Regions from separate parts of the Carnimonas bestiolae genome, predicted to be linked through region 2. Evidence: riboswitches for the same ligand, from Rfam matches in the RefSeq annotation. Region 2 holds a riboswitch; the other holds the start of a gene.
What was found. A riboswitch is a leader RNA that binds a small molecule or an ion and turns the genes downstream of it on or off. The one in region 2 is predicted to bind thiamine pyrophosphate.

Region 1 (3,412 bases), on a different contig from region 2:
TCATCGTTGGCGTCACGAATAGAACCAGGGCGCAGTCCGTCACCGAGTGAGAATGACACATCGTATGCTTTCATGATCTCGCAGATCTCTTCGAAGTGCGTATACAGAAAGCTTTCCTGATGATGAGCCAGACACCACTTGGCGATAATCGAGCCGCCGCGCGACACAATGCCGGTAGTGCGTTCAGCGGTGAGCGGCACGTGATGAAGGCGCACGCCCGCGTGAATGGTGAAGTAATCGACGCCTTGTTCTGCCTGCTCAATCAAGGTGTCGCGGAACAGCTCCCAGGTCAGGTCCTCGGCCACGCCCTTGACCTTTTCCAGCGCTTGATAGAGCGGTACCGTGCCGATTGGCACCGGTGAATTGCGCACGATCCACTCGCGGGTTTCGTGAATGTTCTTGCCGGTCGACAGATCCATGATGGTATCGGCGCCCCAGCGGATTCCCCAGGTCATCTTGTCGACTTCTTCTTCGATCGAGGAAGAGAGCGCCGAGTTGCCAAGGTTGCCGTTGATTTTCACCAGGAAGTTGCGCCCGATAATCATTGGCTCGAGTTCGGGATGATTGATATTGGCGGGAATGATGGCGCGACCGCGGGCCACCTCCTGACGCACGAACTCGGGCGTAATGTCGTCGGGGATAGCGGCACCGAATGACTGTCCCGGGTGCTGATGTGCCATCTCGTGCTCTGCATGCTGGCTGCGCAACTGCTGGCGCTGCTGGTTTTCACGCAGCGCGATATATTCCATTTCGGGCGTAATGATGCCTTGCCGCGCATAGTGCAGTTGGGTGACGTTGCGGCCTGCCTTGGCACGGCGCGGCAGACGCTTTAGCTCGAATTGCAGCGCTGCCAGCAGGGGATCGGCGGCGCGGCGCTGGCCGTATTCCGAACTGAGTCGCTCAAGCTGTTCGGTGTCTTGGCGTTCGTCGATCCAGGCACGTCGTAGCGCTGGCAGTCCCTTGCGAATATCGATCTCGGCACTGGGATCGGTGTAGGGGCCTGAGGTGTCGTACACCAGCAGCGGCGGGTTTTCTTCCGGAGTATCGCTGGTGGTAGTCGGTGTTTGGGTAATTTCGCGCATGGGCACGCGAATATCAGCTCGCGATCCTTCAACGTAAACCTTGCGCGATGCCGGTAGCGGGGCGATAACGGCGCGGTCGACGGTGGCTTTTTCAGCCAGAAAGTGGCCCGTTTTGGAGTCTTTGCTGCTGGAGGATGTTGCTGGTGAGGCTGGCGTAGTCATGGTAGCTCCGCAATGTGGAGAAACCGGTGACCGAACGTAAGGAGGGCGGGTGCCCGCAGTGCGGGAAGTGCGCCGCTAGCCATGGCAGCGCACCGCTTGATTCCTACGCCGGTACTAACCGGATCAGGTTCAGCGGGACTGCATTTGGGCGCTGCCTGAAAAGGCGCTGGCCCGGATGCGATCTCAGCCGGCATTCACCGGCGCCCCGTCAAGCGTTGTTGCAGTAGTGAGTGTGTGGCCTGAGTGGTGAGCGGTCAAGCGCTTGGCAAGCAGAGCGTCATGGTTGGTCAACCATGACGCAGCTACACGGCTGATCACTCACGCAAATATCAATAAAGCCAGGTGGTGAGATTATTCGGCGGGCGCTTTTCGGTCAGGTTCTTGAGGCCGCGAATACAGCGAATAATCAGCCAAATGGGCACTAGCGCAAGAATAATGAAGCCGATCAGAAGCAGTGAGAGGACATAGCCAATCACCATGTAGAACACACTGATCCAAAAGGTTCGTATCAGGAAGCGGTAGTGCTGCTGTTGCCACTGCGGGGCGTCGCCTTTGTATACATAGGCGATGATCACGCCAATAATTGCAGTAAAGCCAGTGCACAAACTCACCAAATAAAGCACGTATACGACCAGAGGCATGTTCATGCTGCTGTCTGAATGAACCGCTGGTGAAGACGATGGTGGCAGTTGATCGCTGGTTGCCATGAATAACTTCCTTAACAATAGGGCGGCGACGCTGAATGCCTCAGCCGCTGAATATCGGTATTGGACACGCTAATGGCAGAGAAAGTGCCCATAGGTGCTGATCTGTCGAACGGTGTCCGCTGCTGTTGGTAGCGTATTCTATCAAAGTCGCCAGTGCTGTAGTGGATCTGCTGCAATCAGCGCTGAGCGTTGAATATCCCGCAAATGGCAATGGGGATCGCCGTCGCCTTGGTTCACGTACTAGAATAATGCTTTATCCGGCGTTACTAGCGGCAGCAGCCTAGGCGCTGAAGATTGACTAACAGACGAGAATAGCCCATGCCATCGTTCGATATCGTGTCCGAATTCGACAAGCACGAAGCCACCAATGCGGTCGATCAGGCCAACCGCGAAGTAGAAACGCGCTTCGATTTCCGCGGCGTCAACGCAAGCTTTGAGATGGAAGGCGAGTCGATTCGATTGGAAGCCGATCAGGATTTCCAGCTCAAGCAGATGCTCGACATTCTGCGCGCCAAACTGATCAAGCGCGGCATCGATGCGCGTTGCATGGATGAGCAGGAAGCGCAGCTGTCAGGCGTGCGCGCGCGACAGGAAGTAAAGCTTAAACAGGGGCTTGAGCAGGCCGATGCCAAGTCGCTAATCAAGCGTATCAAGGATGCCAAGCTGAAGGTGCAGGCGCAGATTCAGGGTGAGCAAGTGCGTGTAACGGGCAAGAAGCGCGATGACCTGCAGACCGCCATTGCGCTGTTGAAGGGCGACGAAACGCTGGAAATTCCGCTGCAGTACACCAACTTCCGCGACTAACGGCCGCGCCACGCGCCGAATACCGCCGCTGATGAAAGCCCATAACGGCGCTGGTGGCGGGCGGTTGCGTGCGCTGTTGGCCAAACGCATTGGCAGCGCAATAATTTTGTTGGCAATTTCAGGGCGCGGGCGTATAGTCCGCGCACTTTTTTACCCCTTCGGTGGGCTAAGCGTCACATGCCATGTGAAATCGCCGCCAGCCGCTATATTGCGTATGTAGTTCGTCGTTTCTAGATGACCGTGTGAGGCTGTCAATGGCGCGTCAGATGCTTGCGTTGATCTTCCCGCCCCTGTTGGGACTCTTCATCATTGCATTGGGCAATGGTTTCCTTTCCACGCTAGTGCCGCTGCGGCTCGCTTCGAGCGGTGTTTCAGTGGGCGCTATCGGACTTATCTCCGCTGCCTATTACGCTGGGCTTTGCATTGGCGCGCTGTTGAACGAACGGCTGCTGCTGCGCATTGGCTATATTCGCGCCTACGCCTGCTTTGCCGCGATTGTGGCGGTGTCGTCGCTCGCGCAAGCGCTGTGGGTAAACGTCTATTGGTGGTTCGCGCTGCGCTTGTTGTGCGGTCTGGCGACGGTGGGCGTTTATCTGGTTATTGAGAGCTGGTTGCTGACCGGTGCTGCCAAGCATCAGCGCGGCCGAATTCTCGCCT
Region 2 (3,412 bases):
GGCGGGGAGGCACAGCGCATCAAGCTTGCCCGCGAGTTGGCCAAACGCGATACCGGCAAAACGCTCTATATTCTCGATGAGCCCACCACTGGTCTGCACTTCGAGGATATTCGCCAACTGCTGACGGTACTGCACCGACTGCGCGATCAGGGCAATTCCATCGTGGTGATCGAGCACAACCTCGACGTCATCAAAACCGCTGACTGGCTGATTGATCTTGGCCCGGAAGGCGGCTCGGGGGGCGGCCAGATTATCGCCACCGGCACCCCGGAAGAGGTCGCGGAGAACGACATATCGCACACCGGCCGCTTCCTCAAGCCGATGCTCGAAGCCGCACAAAAGCGGCGTGAAGCCAACGCATAGCCGCTCACGTACGCGCATGCACAACGGCCATCGGGTAACCCCCGATGGCCGTTTTTTTGTTCGTTGCCAAGCTTGGCTAGCCGTCACTCAGCCCTACTGAAGCGCTTGATTAGCGCTCTTCTACACCTTCAGGGCTCAGTTCTCTCACGCTACCGGATACCCACACCCCCGATCCCTTGTCGGGTGACATTCTGACCATCAGCCGGCACGGAATGCCCATATCATAGCCCTGCAAGATGTCGATCGTGCCGTGATGTGGCCACCCCGCATCGCGCAGATAGCCTGCCAGTGCGGCAGCGGCGGCCCCCGTTGCGGGGTCTTCATAAACGCCACCTGCGGCAAACATGTTGCGGGCGTGAAACAGCTGTGAAGACTCAGCGTATATCAAGGCAATAGTGGTAAGCCCATGCGCCTCCATTAACCGCCGTCCGGCAGAAAAATTGTAACGAGCTGCGGCAAGCAAACTGCGGTTTGCCAACGGCAGCACCAAATGACAGGCGCCACCTTCAGCCAAGGCTGGGGCCAACCGCTCATCCAATTCTTCACGCAACCAGCCAAATAGCTTAAGCGCTTCCGTCAGCAATTGCCGCGAAGGGGCCGAACTGCGGGTTGGCGGCGAACGCAGTTCGGCTTCCCATCGAGCCCCCGCTTGTTTCCCTTTCACGCTGATATTGCCAATGTTCAACAGCAGTTCGTGTTCGCCTTCTGCGAAGGTTTTCGCTAGTGCTGCGCCCAAGGCAATCGTGGCATGACCGCAAAACGGCACCTCGATTTCTGGTGCGAAGTAACGAACACGCCACTGCCTTGAGTCTTGCTGACAAGCAAACACCGTTTCGGAATACCCTAACTGCTTGGCAACCGCCTGCATCTCCGATGGTTCAGGTAATGCATCGCACAGCACTACTCCGGCGGGATTCCCCCCTTTGTCGGCGACAGAAAAAGCAGCTAAATGCTGAAGCGAAGCATTGCTCAGACCTGTATCTCGGGTAATTGAGGACACGAGTAGACTCCTGCGTGTATCACCGGCCATATTCGCGGTACATGTCGTCGACGTTAACACCGTTTATTCATTTGGCAGAAGACAACACTGGCATCGTTGCCGCTCTCGATGAACGCGTGCATGCACTAAAGCAGTCTCGTTACACACGTTTATCCATGCGGCTGATGACAGCACCCCGCAACATCACGTATAACTGGGGGTACCAGGGGGTGTCCTGATGGACTGAGATGGCGATAGCCAAACCCTTCGAACCTGATCTGGGTTATTCCAGCGAAGGGATGGGCATCTTCTTGCACAATGCTCTTTCGCCTTCCTGGAGTCCACTTTTCACCAGGAGGCTGTGTCATTCTTCCTTCGTTTGATCAAGGCATCTACGGCCGCTTGCGCGAGCATACGGGCAGCAACTGGCACGCCTACGTTACCCACGCCTTTGTCCAGCAGTTGGCGAAAGGCACCCTGCCGATTACTGCCTTCAAGCACTATCTGGTGCAGGACTATCTCTTTCTGACGCATTTTGCTCGTGCTTACGCCCTGCTTGTTAGCAAGCTGCGTTCAGTCCGCCATATGCGTTTCGCCACCGCCGCCCTTAATGCCACCCTCGATGAGCTTCCTCTGCACATTCATTACTGCGCGCAGTGGGGAATCGACGAAAAACAGCTGCAAACAGCGACCGAGGCTTTCGAGACCATCGCTTATACGCGCTATGTTCTGGATATAGGCCATGCTGGCGATTCGCTCGACTTGTTGAGCGCTTTGCTGCCCTGCGTGGCGGGCTATGCCGAGATTGGGCTAACGCTACTGCAGCGTCCCGATGTTCAGCTTGAGCGACATCCTTACGCAGCGTGGATTCATAACTACGGTGACGCCGCCTATCTCGATGGAGTCAAAAGCGCGCTCGCGTTGATGGATGAGCTATGGCGAGAACGCGGCACTGAGTCACGTTTCGAGGAAGTCAGCGCCATTTTCACTACCGCGACTCAGCTTGAGACCCGCTTCTGGCAGATGGGGCTGAATGCCGCTAGCGAGGCGTCGGTATGACGTCACCGGCGATACAGGTGAGCAACCTGGGATTGCGTTTCGGCGATCACGTGGTGTTCGACAAGGTCAGCTTTACCTTACCGGCCAGCGAATGGGTGTCGCTGCTGGGCGCCAGCGGCGTGGGCAAAACCAGCCTGATTCGTATTTTGGCGGGGCTGATGCCCCCGACGTCCGGCACCATTACTACCAGCGATGGTCAGCCCGTTGCGGGGCGTCTGGCGTGGATGGGCCAGCGTGACCTGCTCTACCCGTGGCTGACCATCCGCAACAACATTGCCCTGAGCGCCAAGCTGACCGGCCGCCGCGTCGATCGTCAGCGCGTCGACGCCTTGCTGTCGCAGGTAGGGCTTGAAGCCTACGGCGATCAGCGCCCGGCGGCGTTGTCCGGGGGAATGCGACAGCGCGCCGCGTTGGCTCGCACGCTCTACGATGACAAACCCATCGTAATGATGGACGAACCGTTCTCGGCGCTGGATACCATTACGCGCACCCGCATTCAGGCGCTGGCTGCCGAGCTGTTGCGTGATCGCACCGTGCTGCTGGTGACTCATGATCCCATGGAAGCCTGCCGACTCAGCCACCGGCTGTTGGTACTCGCATCAGCCTCCAGCGGCATCGATGATAGCCACGTGCTGGAAGGAGTGCCGCCGCGCGCGCCTAACGACCATTATCTGCTTCACAGCCAAGCTCAGCTGCTGCAACAGCTGGTAAGGGCAGGCGCATGAATTACCAAGCAGCGCTACGTGGCGTCGTCGTCTTCATTGCGCTACTGCTGATGTGGTGGCTGATTACGCTAACGGGCATCCCTGATTTTCTGCTGCCCTCTCCGCGCGCGACTGCGCAGGCACTATGGACGCAGCGTGATTATCTGGCGTCGAACATGCTCACTACCGCCAGCGAAATTGTCTGCGGTCTGGTGCTAGGGGTGGCGCTAGGTATGGCAATGGCGCTGTTAATGATCAGCTCGCCTCGTTTACAGCGCTGGCTAATGCCGTTGGTGCTGACCAGCCA

Region 1: linked by a shared signal. The riboswitch ahead of thiC (phosphomethylpyrimidine synthase ThiC) and the one ahead of tenA (thiaminase II) in region 2 are both predicted to bind thiamine pyrophosphate.

What each region holds. Positions count from the first base shown of each region.
Region 1 covers NZ_JBPCZK010000003.1:164,093-167,504, reverse strand. Annotated here, with positions in the region: gene thiC (phosphomethylpyrimidine synthase ThiC) at 1-1,244, opposite strand, end outside; TPP riboswitch at 1,328-1,462, opposite strand; gene R84865_RS05690 (DUF4870 family protein) at 1,574-1,951, opposite strand; gene R84865_RS05685 (YajQ family cyclic di-GMP-binding protein) at 2,270-2,755, shown strand; gene R84865_RS05680 (MFS transporter) at 3,010-3,412, shown strand, end outside.
Region 2 covers NZ_JBPCZK010000011.1:25,005-28,416, forward strand. Annotated here, with positions in the region: gene uvrA (excinuclease ABC subunit UvrA) at 1-363, shown strand, start outside; gene R84865_RS11750 (PhzF family phenazine biosynthesis protein) at 473-1,363, opposite strand; TPP riboswitch at 1,559-1,659, shown strand; gene tenA (thiaminase II) at 1,745-2,401, shown strand; gene R84865_RS11760 (ABC transporter ATP-binding protein) at 2,398-3,126, shown strand; gene R84865_RS11765 (ABC transporter permease) at 3,123-3,412, shown strand, end outside.